Regions from separate parts of the Brevibacillus sp. genome, predicted to be linked through region 1. Evidence: riboswitches for the same ligand, from Rfam matches in the RefSeq annotation. Region 1 holds a riboswitch; the other holds the start of a gene.
The links. A riboswitch is a leader RNA that binds a small molecule or an ion and turns the genes downstream of it on or off. The one in region 1 is predicted to bind glycine.

Region 1 (10,479 bases):
AGTGCCCGGGCCAAAAATACGCGCTGCTGCTGCCCGCCTGACAACTCGCCGATCTGCCGCTTGGCGAAGTCCTCCAGTCCCACTTTTCGCAGGCACTCCATCGCCCACAACTTTTCCTTTTTTTTCGGAAATTTGAATAATCCGACGCCTGGATATGTTCCGATGAGAACCGTATCCATCACCGTGATCGGAAACGTCCAGTCGATTTGGCTTCGCTGCGGCACATAAGCGATTTTCTTGCGCACCTCGCTTACTTCTTTGCCGTAAAACAGGACGTCTCCCTTGTCTTTTCCGATCAACCCCAACATGGCTTTGATCATGGTCGATTTGCCTGCGCCGTTCGGGCCGATGATGCCCACCATGCTGCCCTGCTCAACCGCAAACGATACACCCTGCACGACCTCAACTCCAAAATAGGAAACGTGAAGCTCTCTGACTGACACAGCACTATTCATGAGATTCCCTCCAAAAATAATCAGTCGTTTTATTCTCGCTGTTGCGCTACATCATCCGCTCTGGTTGTCCCGACTCACTTATATATGCTTATACACAAAATTGTAGTTATTAACCAATAATATTCGCCATGGCAAAATAATATGCTTGTGTATAAAAATGTTTCCCTGATGCAAAATTTACTGGAAATCGTTCTCACTGTCAACCCTTAATTTCATTTTCTAGGGAATAAAGAAAAAGCACAGCCCGCATATCACGCGCTGTGCTCTTTGTTTATTCACTTTGCCATCTGTTGGTTACACCAGTTGCAGCGAAATGTATTTGACCTCCAAATATTCTTCGATTCCTTGGTGACTGCCTTCCCGGCCGAGACCGCTTTCCTTCATGCCGCCAAACGGTGCTTGCGCGACAGATGGCCCCCCGTCGTTTACCCCGACAATGCCGTATTCCAGATTTTCCGAGAACATGAATGCCCGCGTCAACGACTGGGTGAAAACGTAAGCCGCCAGTCCGTACGGTGTCGCATTCGCGCGTCTGATGACGTCCGCGTCGTCGGAGTACGTGCTGACAGGAGCAATCGGCCCGAACGTCTCCTCTTGCATGCAGAGCATTTCGTCTGTGACCTCCGAGAGCACCACAGGCTTCAAGAAATAGCCGACCGCACCTTCCAGCTCCGGATTGCCATGCAGCACAGCCCCTTTGGAGATAGCGTCGTCTACCTGCTGCCGGACTTTTTTGACCGCTCTGTCATCAATCAGCGGGCCGATCTCGACATGGTCCTCTGTGCCGACACCTACGCGCAGCGCAGCGACCGCTTCTGTCAGCCTTTGCAAAAATGGTTCTTTCACAGCCTCGTGCACGTAAATCCGGTTGGCGCAAATGCACGTTTGCCCGGCGTTTCGGAATTTGGACTGGATCAAGCCTTTGACAGCCGCTTCGAGATTCGCATCTTCTGCCACGATAAACGGCGCCAAACCGCCCAGCTCCAGAGACAGCTTTTTCACGGTGTCCGCCGCTTTTTTCATCAAGAGCTTGCCCACAGGCGTCGATCCGGTAAACGTCAGCTTTTTCACGCGAGAATCTTCCATCCAGACGTCGACCACTTCTCCCGCCCGCGAAGTAGTGACGATGTTGATCACACCTGCGGGGATGCCAGCCTCCTCGGCGCATTCCGCCAGCAACAGCGCCGTCAACGGCGTCTGTTCCGCTGGCTTGGCTACGGCCGTGCAGCCTGCGGCAAGCGCCGGAGCGAGCTTGCGCGCGATCATTGCCGCCGGAAAGTTCCACGGAGTAACCGCAGCCACGACACCGACAGGCTGCTTCTGGACGATGATCCGTTTGGAGACGGCAGACGACGGGATCGTCTCCCCGTAAATCCGCTTCGCTTCTTCCGCGTACCATTTGATGTAGCTGTTGGCATACTGCACCTCGCCCCGCGCTTCTGCAAGCGGCTTGCCCTGCTCCATCGTCATCACGTAGGCGATTTCATCGAGTCTGGCTTCAATGGCCTGATGCCAGCGCTCCAGAAGAGTGGCCCGCTCGTAAGCCGTCGTTTTCGACCAGCTTGCAAAAGCGGCTTGCGCGGCATCGACTGCCTGCTTCGCTTCTTCCGCACCTGCGTCCGGCACACTGCCAATCGTCGCGAGCGTCGCCGGATTTTGCACGATCATGCGCTTGTCAAGTGTCAGCCATGTTCCATTCACGTAAATCCCTTTGTTCCACTCTTGTTGCTTCACGCCGCTTTTTCCTCCTGTTCATTGGCTGTAAACAATTTCTCTTTTTCTCCGCGCAACCAATCTTTTCCATATAATAAAACGCACAGCAAAATTCCCGCGCCAAAAGCCATCGCTGCGCCTTTGATCACCAGAATGGCTCCGACGACTCCGGCGATCCCCAAATCGCGCTGGCTGCGCGCCTGCATCACGCCAATTCGCACGCTGACGTAGCCTTGCACGAGCAAGGTCAATGCCACTGCAACACCGAGAATCGGCTGAACGAGGCTGACGATCGGCAACAGCAGCAGACCTGTATTCGTTCCCCAGCGGAAAGAGCCTGCGCCCCCGAAAAAGGAGTTCATCGCCTGCTTGCCTTTTTTGAACCGCTCCACGACCACGACCTGCATCGCTGCCCACATCGGGCCGCACATCGTAATATCTGGTCCGATCAGGCTCATCAGCATGTTGCGTCCGCCAAAAATCATGTGCGCCCGGTCAGGATTGTAGTCGACTTTTTCATCGAGACGCACCTGGTCAGATTCGGATAACAGCGCTTTCGTTTTCAGCACATCGCCAAAGACGACAAGGTAAGTCGCGAACACCGCAGGAAGCGCCGTGATGAAAAAGGACAGCGCCGGCAGCCCCAAGCCGAAAACCGTATACTGCGACCAGAGCGTGGCGAAGTCCGGTTGGCTGAATCCCCACTGAATGTCCGGCCACTTCGCTTCCCCGAAGATCGGCGCTACGAATACCGCCAACAAAATCGCAGGCAAAATCCCCAAATTGCCGAGCAGCGCCCACAGCTTGCCTTTTTGCTTCAATCCTTCAAAATGCTTGGAAAATACGAGATAAAAGCAGAAACCGATACAAATCGCAATCGTGTACGGGAACAGGTCGAACTTCCCGCCTTTTTCAAAAATCGAGGTGATCGCGCCAATCCCCGCGCCGAGGATAATGCCTGATTTGATCGCGTTCGGCACGAAGTTGACTACCCGTTTGGCAAGCCCGGTGACGCCCAAAATAATCGATAGCAGCCCGAGCGTCAACTGGAAGGCAATCAGGGCGTACACCCGATCCGGCCCTTCGGGAAATTGCCCGACAAACAGCACGATCAACGGAATCGCAGGGGTAATCCAGCCCGGAATGACCGGATCGCCCAGCAAGTGGTGCAGCAAATACAAGAAGCCATTTAAAATGACGACAGCCAAGCCGACCTCAAACGGCATGCCAAGGTGATCGGCAAGCAACGTGATGGCGCCGAGATCGACGGCGCACATCAGCAATCCTTGCAAGTAATCAGGCCATTCAAAACGATAATGCACGAACGGCAGGCGAATTTTGAACGGGCCAGCCGGAATATACGGAGTCTCTGCACCATCTTTGCGTTGCTTCCACTTCATGTGATATCCCCCTCTTAGTAAGCTGCGCGATATATATCTTCTATGTCTTTTTTCCGCAAGGTGCGGGGATTGTTTTTCAAAAGCCGGGTCTGCTTCATCGCTTCTTCCGCCATCTCGGCAAGCGCTGTCTCAGGGATGTTGAACTCGCGCAACGACTGGGGAATTTCCACGTAACGGCACAGACGCGTCATCGCTTCGATCGCTTTTTCCGCCGCTTCATCCAGGCTCAGGCCAGTTGTATTTTCTCCGAGCGCCTGGGCGATGTCTCCCAACTTTTCCAGGCAGGCGATCTTGTTCGTGCGCATCACGTAAGGCAAAAGCAGCGAGTTGCTGACGCCGTGCGCCATGTGGAAGCGTCCGCCGAGCGGGTAAGCCAGGGCATGTACAGCTCCTACCCCTGCATTTCCGAAGGCAAGACCCGCCATCAACGCGGCTGTAATCATGGCTTCGCGCGATTCGATGTTGTCCGGGGCCGCGTACGCTTTTGGCAGGTGAACGGCGATCAGCTTCATCGCGCCAATCGCCAGCGCGTCCGTGACTGGGGAGGCAAACTTGGAAATATAAGCTTCCACTGCATGCACCAACGCATCCACGCCGCTCGCAGCGGTAACACTCGGCGGGCACGTCAGCGTCATCATCGGCGAGACGATAGCCACATCCGGCAGCAAGTAAGGGCTTACAATTCCTTTTTTTACTTGCTCCTTCGTATCAGACAAAATCGAGATATTGGTCACTTCCGAGCCTGTTCCCGCTGTGGTCGGAATCGCGATCAGCGGCAAGCCCGGCTGCTTGACCAGATTCGTGCCAAAATACTGTTCGATGCTGCCCTCATTAGTCGCCATGACCGCAGCCGCTTTCGCAATGTCGATCGCGCTTCCTCCGCCGACCGCAATCAGCCCGTCGTAGCTTCCTGCGCGAATCATGCTGACACACAGGTCGACGATTTCGATTTCCGGCTCCGGATTGACGTCCGGGAAGATGCCTGCCTTCATCGGCAAAAGCTCCTCGACTTGCGCTACCACCCCGGCCTGAATCAAAATATGGTCGGTGACGATCAGCGGACGCTGCACCCCCAGCCGGGCGACTTCCTCTGCAAGCAATGCCAGCGAATCGCGGCCTGTGACCAGCTTGTTCGCAGCAGCAAATGTAGAAATGTTCATGTTGTCACTCTCTCCCTTCTCTGTGCTGCCACTTAAAAGCAACTCCCGTGCCAAAGCCTTAAAATTCGCTGCACTCAACCTCGTTTGCTTCCGGCGAAATGGTAGATTTCCGCTCGCGAAACCACCTTTTCTCACATGTTCGTCACATTTTTCACTCTCGCTTTGCCCGGAACAAAAAGCAACCGTTTTCATCCGATCACCGATCATGTTTCAAATCAAAATACATCATATTGATTTGTTTTCGAATCAAATTGTTGTTGATTCTTGCCATCTCCCTTGTTTGTTGGACTTCAATCGGTCAAAAATGTTTTATGCTTAAAATAGTCTGTCAATTGGCAATTTTCGTTTGACAAGCTATTTGGAATAATTTACTATCAAAAGAACGCATGCGAATATCTATCGCGGATGAATATTGTGGGAGAGACTAAACTTACCGTTTAGCACCGAAGGAGCAAATCCTGACCCCCAGGACAAATCTCTCAGGTAAAAGGACCGCAATGGGACGCATCTCTGGAGAGAGCCATTGGCCACCAAAGGAGTTAAACACTCTCAGGTAAAAGGACAGAGGAAAATAGGAACCAGCCTATTTTTCCCGTTCCTTTTTTTATTGGCGAAAAATAGGATTGCTGCTAGAAATCGCTGCGCTTTCAGGGGAACAGCCACATCCCCACTCGGGCAAACAAGGAGGGAGCAACCGGAAGCAAACAGCAAAAAATAAGGACTCACTGAAAAATGTAAGCGTTTTTTCCGTTGGAAGTAACTTAATGATGTATTTATTCTGTACAGCTATGTTACTATGAGAATTATAAAGAACCATAAACTTTTGTGAAGAAAAAGTCGTCGAGCAAGTAGTTGTCTTTCCAAGTAACTGTGCAGAATCAGACAGAGAGAAAGAGGGGGATCACATGGAACAACAAAAATTGGCGAGAGGTCTGAAAAACAGACACGTTCAACTCATCGCAATCGGTGGAGCCATTGGTACCGGACTATTTCTGGGTGCGGGAAAATCCATTCACCTCGCCGGGCCATCCATTTTGTTTGCGTACCTGATTACTGGGATTATTTGCTTTTTGATCATGCGCTCGCTCGGTGAACTTCTCCTGAGCAACCTGAACTATCATTCCTTCGTCGACTTCGTAAAAGACTACCTCGGAAACATGGCTGCGTTCGTCACAGGCTGGACGTATTGGTTTTGCTGGATTTCGATTGCCATGGCCGATTTGACGGCTGTCGGCTTGTACACACAGTATTGGTTTCCGGGAGTGCCGCAATGGATGCCGGGGTTGATTGCCCTCGTAATTTTACTTTTCATGAACTTGGCAACCGTGAAGCTGTTCGGAGAAATGGAGTTTTGGTTCGCGCTGGTAAAAGTCATCGCGATTCTCGCCTTGATCGTCGTCGGTATCGTCATGATCGTCAAAGGCTTCTCTACCAACTCCGGCGCTTCCAGCTTCACGAACTTGTGGAGCCATGGCGGGATGTTCCCGAACGGAATCAACGGCTTCTTACTTTCGTTCCAGATGGTCGTCTTCGCGTTCGTCGGCATTGAGCTGGTCGGGCTGACTGCCGGAGAGACAGAAAATCCTGAGCGCGTCATTCCAAAAGCGATCAACAACATTCCGATCCGCGTCTTGCTGTTCTACGTCGGTGCGCTGATCGTGATTATGAGCATCTACCCATGGAGTGCGATCGTTCCGACAGAAAGCCCGTTCGTGCAAGTGTTTGCCGCAATCGGAATTGCTGCCGCTGCGGGAATCGTCAACTTTGTCGTACTGACCTCCGCCGCTTCGGCATGTAACAGCGCCGTCTTCAGTACAAGCCGAATGGTCTACTCTTTGGGCAGAGAACAAAACGCGCCTGCGGCCATGACCAAGCTCACGACTCGCCAAGTTCCTGCCAATGCCCTGTTCTTCTCTACCGTCGTCATTCTCATCGCCGTTGTATTGAACTACATCATGCCAGAAGGCGTCTTCACGCTGATCACGAGTGTCTCGACGGTTTGCTTCCTGTTCATCTGGGGCATTACGGTCATTTGCCACCTGAAATACCGCAAGACAAGACCAGAGCTGGCAGCGCAAAACAAATTCAAAATGCCGCTCTATCCGTTTGCCAATTACTTGATTCTCGCTTTTCTCGCGTTCATTCTCGTCGTGCTCGCACTTGCTGAAGACACGCGCGTTGCCTTGTTCATCACACCTGTCTGGTTCATCATGCTCGTGGTGATTTACAAGCTGCGCAAAGCGAAAGTCGATCAGGTCAAAATTGCCGAAAACTCGTAAGCGGTAAGCGACACAACCAAAAACCACATTCATGAACGAATGTGGCTGCATGAGTAAAACAAACATCCCGCGATGGCGTCAGGCGCTCGCGGGATGTTTTCCTATTCGTTCAACTCCGGTTCGCTGCCGATGTGCAGCTGCCACTTTTTCATCTTCTGGACGAGCGCACTTTGGCTGATCCCAAGCGCTTCTGCTGCCAGTCTGGTCGTCCGGTGCGTCTGGATCGCTTGGCTGATCATGCTGCGCTCCAGTCGTGCCACCGCATCGCGCAACGACGTCGGCTCCGCTTGCGGAAACACCTGTTGCAAAAAGCCGGGCAAATCTCCCACGTCAATCGTGTTGTGAAAAGTCGTGACAACCAGCCGCTCGACCAGGTTCGCCAGCTCCCGGATGTTCCCCGGCCAACTGTAGTTGGTCAGCCACTCGTAACACTCCAGCGTCATCGTTTTTTGCTCGTTGTACTTTTCGTTGAATTTTTCCAGATAGGACTCAAGCAGCGGGACAATCTCTTCCCGGCGCTGCCGCAGCGGTGGAACCTCGAAAGTGACGATGTTCAGCCGATAGTACAAATCCTCGCGGAACAACCCTTCCCGCACCAGCGTAGCCAAATCCCGATGAGTCGCCGTGATGATCCGCACATCTACATGTCGCACTTGCGTGGAGCCGACGCGCATGAATTTGCTTTCCTCCACGACCTTCAACAGCTTGACTTGCAGCTCCAGCGGCAAATCGCCAATCTCGTCGAGAAAAAGCGTACCGCGATGGGCGCTTTCCAAAATGCCGACCTTGCCTTGCTTGAGCGCTCCCGTAAACGCACCCGGCTCGTAGCCAAACAGCTCAGCCTCCACCAGATGGCCCGGGATTGCCGCGCAGTTCAACTCCATAAAAATTTCGTTGGCTCGACTGCTCCTGGCGTGGATGTATTTCGCAATCATGCTTTTCCCTACACCCGTCTCGCCCTGCAACAAAATTTTTGCATCTGTCTTGGCGACTTTGTCAGCCAGGCGGAAAAGCGAGCGCGTCGCTGGCCCGAGCACAACATCTTCCAGCCCCATCTGATCGGCAGGGGGCACATCGCTTTGCAGCAGCTTTTGACTATCCAGCTCGTGCTTCAAGCGAATCAGCTCGGTGATGTCCCGGACACTGCTGATGATGTATAAAATCTCGCCTGCGGACGACAGCACAGGCGTCGCGGAAACGATGATTTTGCGGCTGTTGCGTATCGTCTGGATCAGCGTCACGGGCCTTCGCGTGCGGATCGTCTCCAGCGAAGCGGACACGGAGATCATGCCTTGCTTGATCAAATCGCCCATATGCTTGCCGATGACCTCTTCTTCGCGAATCCCGGTAATGCGCTGGTACGCCTGGTTGATGAACAAAGTAATGCCTGCTCCGTCTGTAATGTACACGCCGTCATACAGCGCATTAAACACGATTTGGCAAATCGGACTCTCGAAAAAAGCGTGAAGCTGCGCCTGCGAGCTTGCCTGCCGCTTTCGATCCGGCAAGCTCACTTCCGGCACCACGTACTCGACAATCGGCCGCGTCAATTCCCCGCGATGAATCGCATGGGCGATCGCTTCTACCGTCAAATAGCCGATAAATTCGTCTTCTTCACTGTATACTTCCTGCACTTCGTTCCGGTCTGGCGTAAAATGGGCGACGGCTTCCTCGACCGTCATCGTTGGACGCAATGGATGCATGTGCGATTCTCTCCCGGATGTCATGACCTGATCTCGCTCTCTTCAAATGGTTCCAATATTCCTTCGATCTTTATTCCTTGCTTGCGTTTGAGAAAAGCCATAAAAGGAAAATAAGAAATAAGACTGATAACCGCGGCGCCAAAAGTATAGACGATGACAGTGCCTGCCGCATTCGCCAGGCCGGCAAGCAAGCTGTCCCACATGCCGCTTGCTCCTGAATGTCCCTCTGTGGCACGCATCAAAAACAGAAAAAGCAGTTGAACAAGTCCGATCAAGAGACCCAGTGAAAAACCGGCTCCCACACATAGTTTGAGGTAGGAAGATATTTTCAAGTATTTCACTTTCCATACGGTGTACATGACTGTCACCCCTTCCTCTCTATTTTACTAGATGAATCGGGAGCAAGCCGCGCTTTTTCCGGAAGATTTTGAGATTTGTGTTGTAAAATGAAAACAACCTACATCACAGATTGCGAGGTCGTTCATGAAAACTTTTCACGTCAGCCATGCCCGAAAACTGACCATTCTCATCCTCCTGATCATCGTGGTCGCCTTCTCCCTGTCCGGCTACATCATGCGCTCCCAAACCAACCGGATCATGAAAGTCGAGATTGAGAACAAGCTGACCCTGCAAAGCCAGGCTCTGGCCGAACGGATGGACGCTTTCTTTGCGCAAAAAGCGTTGCTGATCAGGCAAATGAGCACCAACCAGGCAATCTTGCGCTACCTGCAAACCGTGCAGACGCGAGAGCATGCCTTCACCAGCCCGCATTACTTGGACGTAGCGACCGCATTGGACGGCATCCAGCGGCTGGACCACAACCTGGGCCTTGTATGGGTTTCCAGCAATGCGGGCAACTTCACGATCGGCAACACCGACACGCTCTCAGGAAAAGACTGGTCGCTCACCAAACGCCCCTGGTATCCAGACGCCGTCCGTTCCAATGACGTCGTTTTTTCCGAGCCGTACGCCGATTATCTCACGAAAAAAATGGTGACCAGCGGCACCATGAAGATTGAGGAAAACGAAAGGCTGCTGGGCTTCGTCGCCATCGATATTTTGCTCGACGACATTCCGCAAATGCTCGGCACGTACCCGATCGGGGAATCGGGCTACGCCATCCTGGTTTCCAAAGACGGAACGATCATGTACCATCCGAATCCGGAGCTTGTCAGCCGGCACAAGCTGACGGAACAACCAGGCGATCTGGCCAAAATCGGACAAAGCATGGTCGCTGGACAAAAAGGGTTGCAACTCGTCTCCATCGACGGCAACAACTATTACATCGGCTACTCCCCTGTCTCTTCCACGGGCTGGTCTGTCGCAGCCGTACTGCCTGCCAGCGAAGCGCTAGGACAATTGAACTCTGTACAAGACTTGTCCAGCCTGATTACCAAAGTTTCCATTTTCGTTCTGGTCAGTCTGCTCTCGCTTTTGCTGCACTTCATGTTAAAGGAACAGCGGCGGATTCAGGCCGAACTGCGGGCAGCCAAAGAAGAAGCGGAGGAAGCGAGCAAGGCGAAAACCGACTTTTTGGCGCGGATGAGTCACGAAATCCGCACCCCGCTCAACGGGATCATCGGACTGTCCCAACTGATGCAGAAAACGGTGATGACGGTGATGCAAAAAGATTACTTGGACAAGGTGCTGTCTTCCTCCCAAGTATTGCTCCGCCTCATTAACGAGATTCTCGACTTTTCCAAGATCGAGGCTGGCAAGCTGGAGCTGGAAAAGGCAAGCTTTGACCTCGACGATTTTGTCCGGCGGCT
Region 2 (10,479 bases), on a different contig from region 1:
GTCCTTTTTTGCTGAATGAAACGTCGCGTCGAGTTGCACAAAAGCGGGCGCAGACGCTTGCATTTCGGCCAAACGAAACGGATACGAGTGAAAGGTGGCGCGATGGGAAAGGAGCAGGCGATCACGAAAATGGAGCTTACGATCAAGAAAGCGGCTCAAGCAGAGCTGAAAAAACTGAATTTTCCGCAGGATACCGCGCTCAGGATTGACGTGGTGATCTCCGGCGACTGCGGTTGCGGATTTTTTGTCCAGCTCGGAGTAGATGAGCTGCGCAAAAACGACACGCTCGTGTACGAAAACGGGATTCCGGTCTGCATGGATCGGTTGACCAAACGGCATCTCGGGGATGTGCTTACCCTGGACTACGACCCTTTCCTGGGCTTCGCCTTGTCCAGCCCGGAAGAAGCTTTTGCGGATCGGCTCGCTGTTCGTCGCGGTTGACAACGGAAACAGGCAGAACAGCCACGAGCAGCAGTTGGCCGACTGCAAGCAGGCGCAGGCGCCTCTTCCTGCGGGGTAAAACCGCGGGAGACGCCTTACACAGAAAAAGAAAAACAGGTGGAGAGAACAAATGACAACGAACGGAACAGTAGAGCAGGTGGATGTCCTCGTGATCGGAGCGGGGCCGGGGGGCTACGTAGCCGCGATCCGGGCGGCTCAGCTCGGCAAGCAGGTCGCGATTGTGGAAAAAGACACGGTCGGCGGCGTATGTTTGAACCGCGGCTGCATTCCTTCCAAGGCGCTGATCTCGGCGGCGCATCAATACGAAGCGATGACGCAATCCGCGAGCATCGGCTTGCAGGCAGCAGAAGTGAGCGTCGATTTCGCCAAGGTTCAGGCATGGAAGCGCAGCGTGGTCGACAAATTGACCGGAGGCGTAAGCTCGCTGCTCAAAGGCAACAAGATCAAAAGAATCAGCGGGGAAGCGCGGCTTGTCGGCGAGCAGCTGGTTGAGGTGAAAAATGGCGACGACTGCATACAGGTGCAATTCCAGCAAGCGATTCTCGCGACAGGCTCGCGTCCGATCGAATTGAAAGCCTTTCCATTCCAGGGCCGCATTCTTTCCTCGACAGAACTGCTGGCGCTTGAAGAATTGCCGAAAAGCTTGCTGGTCATTGGCGGCGGGTATATCGGGATCGAGCTGGGGCAGACATTTGCCAAGCTGGGCACGAAGGTGACGATTTTGGAAGGCTCGGACTCGATTTTGCCTGGCTTTGAAAAAGAACTGTCGCGTCTGGTGGCGAGGAAGCTGAAAAAGCTCGGCGTGGAAGTGCACACCGAAGCGCTGGCCAAAGGGGCGGAACAAACAGCCGAACAGGTCAGCGTCACCTATGCGGCAAAAGGCGAAGAGCGTCAGGCGACCGCCGACTATGTGCTCGTTACGGTTGGCAGACGGCCGAACATCGAGGGGCTGGGATTGGAAAAGCTCGCTGTCAAGTTGACAGAGCGCGGCTTCATCCAGATCGATCAGCAATGCCAAACGAGCGTTCCGCACCTGTATGCGATCGGCGATCTGGTGGAAGGCCCGGCTCTTGCCCACAAAGCGTCGTACGAAGGCAAAATCGCGGCGGAAGCCATCGCTGGCAAAGACAGCAAGCTCACCGACAAAAAGATTCCCGCTGTCGTGTTCTCCGATCCGGAGATTGCCAGCGTGGGACTGACCGAGTCGGAAGCCAAAGAGCGCGGACACGAGGTGGCAGTTGGCAAGTTCCCTTATGCCGCGAATGGGCGGGCACTGTCTCTGAACGTCGGGGAAGGCTTCGTGAAGCTCGTGGGCGACAAGGAGACGGGGCTGCTGCTGGGAGCGCAGATTATCGGGCCGGAAGCGTCCAATCTGATCGGCGAGGTTGCCCTGGCGATTGAAAAAGGGCACACGCTGACAGATATTGCCGAGACGATCCACGCCCATCCGAGCCTGGGGGAAATCATCATGGAAGCGGCAGAAGGAGCGCTCGGGCACGGCATTCATCAACTGAACAAATAACTGCATATCGGCGGATGATGATCGTGGGAGAGACTGGCCGCACTGGCTGGCACCGAAGGAGCAAGTCCCAAAAACCCTTGGGATTAATCTCTCAGGTAAAGAGTACCACGATTGGACGCACCTCTGGAGAGCGCTGCACAAGCCACCCAAGGGGAAAGCTTCGCGAACCGAAGCCAAACTCTCAGGTAAAAAGGACAGAGGAAAGGTAGATTTTTTCCGAAAAAGGAGTCTATCTTTCCATTGTCCTTTTTTCGCGTTCGTACGCTTGGGAAAGGTAGCGAGCAAAAGTTGAAACGGGGGAGATATCGTGAGTTTGCAGGAGCGCGATCAAGAAATTTTGGCGGCGATGGAAGACGAGCGGCAGCGGCAGCATCAAACATTGGAGCTGATTGCTTCCGAGAACTTCGTCAGCGAAGAAGTGATGCAGGCGATGGGGTCCGTACTGACCAACAAATACGCGGAGGGGTACCCGGGAAAACGGTACTACGGGGGCTGCGAGCATGTCGATGTCGTCGAGCGTTTGGCGATCGAACGGGTGAGCAGCTTGTTTGGCGCAACGTACGCGAACGTGCAGCCGCACTCCGGGGCGCAGGCGAATACGGCCGTCTTTTTCTCCCTGCTTTCGCCCGGCGATACGATCATGGGGATGAATTTGTCCCACGGCGGGCATTTGACGCACGGCAGCCCTGTCAGCCTGTCGGGAAAATGGTTCAATGTCGTCGCTTACGGCGTGCGCGAAGATACGCACCGGATCGACTATGAAGAAGTCGAGGCTGTAGCATTGCGCGAGCGGCCGAAGCTGCTGATTGCCGGAGCGAGCGCTTATCCGCGCCAGATCGATTTCGCCCGGTTCAAGGAAATCGCGGACAAAGTCGGAGCCAAGCTGATGGTGGACATGGCGCACATCGCCGGACTGGTCGCCGCAGGCTTGCATCCTTCGCCCGTTCCGCACGCAGATGTCACGACGAGTACGACGCACAAAACATTGCGCGGCCCGCGCGGCGGCATCATCCTGACGAACGACGAAGAAATTTTCAAAGGGATCAACAAAGCCATTTTCCCGGGCATCCAGGGCGGGCCGCTCATGCATGTGATCGCCGCCAAGGCAGTGTCCTTCAAAGAAGCGTTGCAGCCGAGCTTCGTCACCTACGCGCAGCAAGTGGTGAAAAACGCCGCGGCATTGGCGGAAACGCTGAAAAGCGAAGGGGCGACGCTCGTGTCCGGGGGAACGGATAACCATCTGGTCTTGCTCGATGTGCGGCCGTGGGATTTGACAGGCAAAGAAGCGGAGCATCTGCTGGAGGCGGCGGGCATTACGGTGAACAAAAACACGATTCCGTACGATACGGCAAGTCCGTTTGTGACGAGCGGCGTGCGAATCGGCACGGCTGCGATTACGACCCGCGGCATGAAGGAAGCGGATATGGAGACGATTGGCCGGGCGATTGCCGCTGTGCTCAAAGACAAGGGCAGCGAAGCGACGACCGCCAGGGTGAAAAGCGAAATTCGCGGGCTGTGCGAATCTTATCCGCTGTATCAACAGCTCGCAGTGAGGTAAGCAGGAGGAGCGACGATGGTATACAACAGCTGCTTTGATATTATCGGGCCGATTATGGTTGGCCCTTCCAGCTCGCATACAGCGGGAGTCGTCACGATCGGAAAATTCGTCCACGATTTTCTCGGCGGCGAAATCGAGTCAGCGACGATTGTGTTTTACGACTCTTTTTCGGAAACGTACAAAGGGCACGGGACAGACAAGGCAGTGGTCGGCGGCTTGCTCGGGATGGACACGGATGACAGCCGGATACGCGTAGCGCTGGAGCTGGCAGCGGCGAAAGGGCTGCAGGTCGTATTCGAAAAGCGGGGCGACTGCCCGTACTACGATCATCCCAATACCGTCATGATCCAGGCCCGCACAGCACGCGATATCGCCGTCATCGGCGGCGTCTCGCTCGGCGGCGGCATCTCGAAAGTGTTTTACGTGAACGAGTTCGCTGTCGATATTCCGTTGAACGCGCCGTACGATCTGGATGACTTGCGCAACAAGCTTTGGCACAATACACGCTGCGAGGCTGCGGTAGGGGGAGCATAGCATGGACTTTACTTCAATGACAGAGCTGCTCGCTCTCTGTGAATCGACCAACAGGAGCATAGCAGAAGTGATGGTGGCCCGCGAGAGCGCGAAAAGCGGGCGGTCGGAGCAGGAGATTGTGGAAACGATGAAGCTGCGGCTCGTCCGGATGAAAGAGGCGATCGATCAGGGAGTGTCCGATCAGTCCCTCGCCCCAAGCGGCATCTCGGGCGGCGATGCCTACAAGCTGGAGCGCTACCTGGAAAAAGGGGAGCAGCTGACAGGGCCGATTGTCGGGGATGCGATGAAGTTCGCTTTTGCCACCTCGGAAATGAACGCCCGCATGGGAATCATCGTCGCGACGCCAACAGCGGGCTCGGCAGGAATCTTGCCCGGCTGCCTGTTTTCGCTGCACGAAAATCAAAAATATACGTTTGAGCATCTGGTGATGGGGCTGTTCACGGCAAGCGCCATCGGCTATGTGATCGCCAACCGCGCGTTTATTTCGGGTGCTGCGGGAGGCTGCCAGGCAGAAGTTGGATCTGCAACAGCGATGGCTGCTGCCGCGCTCGTCGAGATCAAGCAAGGGACGCCGCGCCAGGCGGTTCATGCGGCTGCCATCGCCTTGAAATCGTTGCTCGGGCTTGTCTGCGATCCGGTTGCAGGCTTGGTGGAAGTGCCGTGCATCAAGCGCAACGTGATCGGTTCTTCCATCGCCTTTTCCGCAGCCGATATCGCGCTGGCTGGCATCGAAAGCCAGATTCCGTGCGATGAAGTGATCGGAGCGATGTACGAGATCGGAAAAAAAATGCCCCGCGCCTACCGCGAGACGGCTCTCGGCGGACTTGCCGTGACGCCAACCGGAGAGGCGGTCAAAGAGAGAATCATGAAATGAAGACGAAGGGATGAGGCTGGATGCAAGCTCAAGCTTTGAAACGAACGCCGCTCTACCCGCTCTACGCCCAGCACGGCGCCAAGGTAATCGACTTTGGCGGCTGGGAGTTGCCTGTGCAGTTCAGCAGTATTATCGAAGAGCATCACACGGTACGGACGAAGGCAGGACTGTTCGATGTGTCCCATATGGGTGAGGTCATGATTGAAGGCCCTGACGCCAGCGCGTTTGTCCAGTCGCTGATTACGAACGACGTGACGACGCTGCAAACGAATCAGGCGCTGTACGCGGCGATGTGCTACCCGGATGGCGGCACAGTGGACGATCTGCTTGTCTACAAGCAGGGCGAGCAAAAATTTTTGCTGGTGATCAACGCGTCCAACATCGACAAAGACGTAGACTGGATCGTCTCGCATGCCAAAGGCGAGGTCACGGTCGAAAATGTGAGCGACGCGACGGCTCAACTGGCGATTCAAGGCCCGCTTGCCGAGCAGGTGCTGCAACGGTTGACCGCAACTGACCTGTCGCAAATCCGCTATTTCTGGTTCCAGCAAGACGTGGATGTCGCGGGCATCAAGGCGCTCGTATCGCGCACAGGCTACACCGGAGAAGACGGCTTCGAGCTGTACGTGTCTGCGGCAGATGCGCCTTCTCTCTGGGAAAAAATTTTGGCGGAGGGCAAAGCAGACGGCGTGCTGCCGTGCGGACTGGGCGCGCGGGACACGCTGCGTTTTGAAGCAAGACTGCCTCTGTACGGGCAAGAGCTGGGGGCCGACATCACGCCGCTTGAAGCCGGGATCGGCTTTGCCGTGAAGCTGCAAAAGGAACAGGACTTCATCGGCAAAGAGGCGCTGCAAAAGCAAAAAGCAGCAGGCGTGCCGCGCAAGCTCGTCGGCGTCGAACTGATCGGCAGAGGGATTCCGCGCCCAGGCTATCCTGTGTTTGCGCAAGAAGCAGGGGAGCAGGATGAGCCGATCGGCTACATCACCTCTGGCACGCAATCCCCGACATTGAAGAAAAACTTGGGGCTGGCGCTGATCCGCGCAGAGTACGCAGCTGTAGACACGCCGCTTGCTGTGGAGATTCGCGGAAAGCGGGTCGAGGCGGTAACGGTCAAATCCCCTTTTTACAAACGCTAAAAAATCAGGAAACGGATGAATCCGAATACGAACGAGTCAAAGGAGATCAGGACATGAGCAAAGTCGTCAAAGGTTGGTTGTACAGCAGGGAACACGAATGGGTCGAGGTGCTGAGCGAAACGAGAGTGCGCGTGGGAATCACCGATTTTGCGCAAAACCAGCTCGGGGATCTCGTATTTGTAGATCTGCCGCAAGTGGGTGCCGAAGTTGTCGCGAATCAAAGCATGGGCTCGGTCGAGTCGGTCAAAGCGGTATCGGACCTGTTTTCGCCAGTGAGCGGCAAAGTGGTGGAAGTGAACAGCGAGCTGGAAGACAGCCCGGAAGTCATCAACAGCGATGCGTACAGCGGCGGCTGGATGATCGTCGTGGAAATCAGCAATCCGGATGAACTGTCCGAGCTGCTTTCTGCGGAACAATATGCAGATTTTGCCTTGGAGGGATAAGTGTGAACTATCGTTACTTGCCAATGACAACGGAAGACAAGCAAGAGATGCTGTCGTTTCTCGGTCTGTCTAGCGTAGAGGAGCTGTTTGCGGACATCCCGGAAGCGATCCGCTTTCAAGGCAGCCTGCAAATTCCGACTGCGCTGTCCGAGCCGGAAACCGTGCGGCATTTTACCAAGCTGGCGAGACAAAATGTCGACAGCAGCGAATACGCCTATTTTCTCGGAGCGGGCATCTACGACCATTACATTCCCAGCACCGTGAACCACGTGATTTCCCGTTCGGAGTTTTACACGGCTTACACGCCGTACCAGCCGGAAATCAGTCAGGGAGAGCTTCAGGCGATTTTTGAATTTCAGACGATGATTTGCGAGCTGACCGGGATGGAAGTAGCGAACTCGTCGATGTACGACGGGCCGACGGCGTTGGCGGAAGCGGCGAATCTGGCTGTCGGCGGCGTTGCCGGAAAAAATGTCATCGTGTCGAAAGCGGTACATCCGGAAGCGCGTGAAATTCTCGGGGTCAATGCCAAGGCTCAAGGCTATGAAGTGATCGAGATTGGCTGCAAGGGCGGCGTGACTGACCTGGAAGCGTTGGAGCAAGCGGTAAACGAACAGACGGCAGCGGTCATGGTGCAGTACCCGAACTTTTTCGGGGCAGTCGAAGATTTGGCTTCGCTTGAGAAAATCGCGCATCAGCACAAGTCGCTGTTTGTCGTCAGTGCCAACCCGCTGGCCCTCGGTGTGTTGCAGCCGCCGGGAGCGTACAACGCCGATATCGTCGTCGGCGAAGCGCAGCCTTTTGGCATCCCGATGCAGCTTGGCGGGCCATCTTGCGGTTATTTTGCCGTCAAGGAAAAGCTCATGCGCAAAATCCCGGGAAGAATCGTCGGCCAGACCGTTGACCAGGAAGGATGCCGCGGATTCGTGCTTACGCTGCAAGCGCGCGAGCAGCACATTCGCCGGGAGAAGGCGACGTCCAATATTTGCTCGAACCAGGCGCTGAACGCTCTGGCTGCCTCTGTCGCCATGACCGCCCTCGGCAAGCGCGGCGTGCAGGAAATGGCCCGGCTGAACGTGCAGAAGACCCAGTATGCGCTGCGCGAGCTGGCGAAGCTGGACAATTGCCAGCTCGTTTACCACAGCCCTGTTTTCAACGAATTTGTGCTCAAGGTGCCGAAAAGCGTAGGCGAAGTCAACCGCGAGCTGTTGAGGAAAAAGATCGTCGGGGGCTACGACCTCGGGCGGGATTACCCTGAGCTGGCCAACCACATGCTTTTGGCTGTGACGGAAGCACGCACGAAAGAAGAGATCGACGCACTTGTCCAAGGATTGGGGGAGATTGGCCGTGCAAACTAACAAGGAAAAAGAGCTGATTTTCGAAATGAGCAAGCCGGGTCGCGTCGCTTACAGCCTGCCTGAGAGCGATGTCCCAGAGGTGGAGCTGGACGCAGTTTTCCCCGCACAGTATTTGCGCAAGCAGCCTGCGGAGCTGCCGGAAGTATCCGAGCTGGACTTGATGCGTCACTACACCGGGCTGTCCAACCGCAACCACGGGATCGACTCCGGCTTTTATCCGCTCGGCTCATGCACGATGAAGTACAATCCGAAAATCAACGAAGATGTCGTTCGCTACCCCGGCTTTGCCAAAATTCATCCGTACCAGGCGGAGGAAACGATGCAGGGCGCATTGCGGGTATTGTACGACTTGCAGGCGGAGCTTTCGGAAATTACCGGGATGGATGCGGTTAGCTTGCAGCCTGCGGCGGGAGCACAGGGCGAATGGGCGGCGCTGATGATGATTCGCGCTTACCACGAGAGCCGCGGGGAAAAACGGACGAAAGTGATCGTGCCTGACACGGCGCACGGGACGAATCCGGCGAGCGCGGCAGTCGCTGGTTTGGAGACGGTCACGATTTCTTCTGATGAACAGGGAAACGTCAATCTGGAGGAGCTGCGCAAAGTCGTGGGAGCAGACACGGCTGCATTGATGCTGACGAATCCGAGCACGCTCGGCTTGTTTGAGGAAAGCATCCAGGAGATTGCCGAGATCGTCCACGCGGCGGGCGGCTTGCTGTACTACGATGGAGCGAATGCGAACGCGATCATGGGCATCGCTCGCCCGGGAGACATGGGCTTCGATGTGGTGCATCTGAACTTGCACAAGACGTTTACCGGGCCGCATGGCGGCGGCGGTCCTGGCGCTGGCCCAATCGGCTGCAAAAAAGAGCTGGTGCCGTTTTTGCCGCGTCCGCAGGTGGTCAAGGAGGGCGACACGTATCGCCTCGACTACGATATTCCGCAATCGATCGGACGGGTCAAAGCGTTTTACGGCAACTTCGGGATTTTGCTGCGCTCGTTCGTCTACATTCGCGCCAACGGGCCGGAAGGGTTGCTGCGCGTCTCCCAGGAAGCCGTGTTGAATGCGAACTACATGATGCGCAAGCTGGCGCCGTACTACGATCTTCCTTACGACCGCATTTGCAAGCATGAATTTGTCCTGTCCGGGCGCAAACAAAAGAAATTGGGCGTGCGCACGCTGGACATTGCCAAACGTCTGCTTGATTTCGGCTATCACCCGCCGACGATTTACTTCCCGCTGATCGTGGATGAGTGCATGATGATCGAGCCGACCGAGACGGAGTCGAAAGAGACGCTGGATCAGTTCATCGACGCCATGATTGCGATTGCGAAAGAAGTGGAGGAAAATCCGACGATTGTGCAGGAAGCTCCGCATACGACGATTGTCTCGCGTCTGGATGAGGTGACGGCGGCGCGCAAGCCCGTATTGCGCTATCGGAAGCCGGCAGAGGAAAACGCTGTGCCGAAAGCAGAGGGGAGCCAAGCCAATGAAGGTGCCCTCGTCTGAGCGAAAACCGGAATGGCTGAAAATCAAGCTGCATACGAATGAGCAGATGAAAGAGCTGAAAGCGATCATGCGCGGCGGCAACCTGCACACCGTATGCGAGGAAGCGAAATGCCCGAACATCTACGAATGCTGGAGCAACCGCACGGCGACGTTCATGATTTTGGGCAGCATCTGCACGCGCGCCTGCCGCTTTTGCGCCGTGAAAACGGGCCTGCCAACCGAGCTTGACCAGGAAGAGCCGCAAAAGGTAGCGATTGCGACAGCGAAAATGGGCTTGAAGCATGTGGTCGTCACCTCGGTTGCGCGCGATGATCTGCGCGACGGCGGAGCGTCGATTTTCGCGGAGACGATCCGGGCGATTCGCGAGCGCAATCCGCTGACAGGCATCGAAGTATTGATTCCCGACTTCGGCGGATCGGAGGAGGCGCTGGCGACGGTTTTGGCCGAAAAGCCGGACATATTGAACCACAACATCGAGACAGTCGAGCGCCTGTCGGATCGGGTGCGGGCGAGAGCGAAATATCCGCGTTCCTTGACGCTTTTGCAAAATGCGAAAAAGCTTCGGCCCGGGCAGAAAACAAAGTCCAGCATCATGCTTGGCGTAGGGGAAACGGACGAGGAAATCGTGCAGACGATGCACGACTTGCGCGCCGTCAACTGCGATATTATGACGCTCGGGCAGTATTTGCAGCCGACGAAAAAGCATTTGCCCGTCCTGAAATACTACACGCCGGATGAGTTTCGCGAATTTAAGGAACTGGGAATGAAGCTGGGCTTTGCCCATGTGGAATCAGGGCCGCTCGTCCGCAGCTCCTACCATGCGCATGAGCAGGTGGCGCAAGCGACGATTGCCAAATAAACGCGACTCCCGCGCCTGTTGCTTGACAGGGCGGGAGCTTGCTTGTTTGTTTGTCCATGCCATGAAAGCTGATCGCAGCTTTTCCAACGGTTTTGGACAGTCTATGTCTATGAAGAGGGAAAAGCATCCAGAATGGGAGGAACATACATATGAACCACGAGCCTGCAAAAAATGAGAACCGCGCCGTCCTCTTGATTTCTTGCCCGGAGAGATTGGGCATCAT

Region 2: it holds a riboswitch for glycine, as region 1 does, so the genes downstream of both, glyA (serine hydroxymethyltransferase) here and DEP07_RS01565 (amino acid permease) in region 1, are expected to answer to the same signal.

What each region holds. Positions count from the first base shown of each region.
Region 1 covers NZ_DOTK01000006.1:8,415-18,893, reverse strand. Annotated here, with positions in the region: gene DEP07_RS01585 (metal ABC transporter ATP-binding protein) at 1-455, opposite strand, end outside; gene DEP07_RS01580 (NAD-dependent succinate-semialdehyde dehydrogenase) at 750-2,189, opposite strand; gene DEP07_RS01575 (hypothetical protein) at 2,186-3,568, opposite strand; gene DEP07_RS01570 (iron-containing alcohol dehydrogenase) at 3,583-4,728, opposite strand; glycine riboswitch at 5,134-5,233, shown strand; glycine riboswitch at 5,237-5,295, shown strand; gene DEP07_RS01565 (amino acid permease) at 5,634-7,007, shown strand; gene DEP07_RS01560 (sigma-54 interaction domain-containing protein) at 7,109-8,710, opposite strand; gene DEP07_RS01555 (hypothetical protein) at 8,731-9,069, opposite strand; gene DEP07_RS01550 (response regulator) at 9,194-10,479, shown strand, end outside.
Region 2 covers NZ_DOTK01000096.1:13,976-24,454, reverse strand. Annotated here, with positions in the region: gene DEP07_RS27710 (iron-sulfur cluster biosynthesis family protein) at 103-441, shown strand; gene lpdA (dihydrolipoyl dehydrogenase) at 572-1,984, shown strand; glycine riboswitch at 1,999-2,102, shown strand; glycine riboswitch at 2,105-2,185, shown strand; gene glyA (serine hydroxymethyltransferase) at 2,289-3,542, shown strand; gene DEP07_RS27695 (serine dehydratase beta chain) at 3,558-4,076, shown strand; gene sdaAA (L-serine ammonia-lyase, iron-sulfur-dependent, subunit alpha) at 4,078-4,950, shown strand; gene gcvT (glycine cleavage system aminomethyltransferase GcvT) at 4,971-6,086, shown strand; gene gcvH (glycine cleavage system protein GcvH) at 6,140-6,529, shown strand; gene gcvPA (aminomethyl-transferring glycine dehydrogenase subunit GcvPA) at 6,553-7,887, shown strand; gene gcvPB (aminomethyl-transferring glycine dehydrogenase subunit GcvPB) at 7,913-9,397, shown strand; gene lipA (lipoyl synthase) at 9,378-10,256, shown strand; gene purU (formyltetrahydrofolate deformylase) at 10,406-10,479, shown strand, end outside.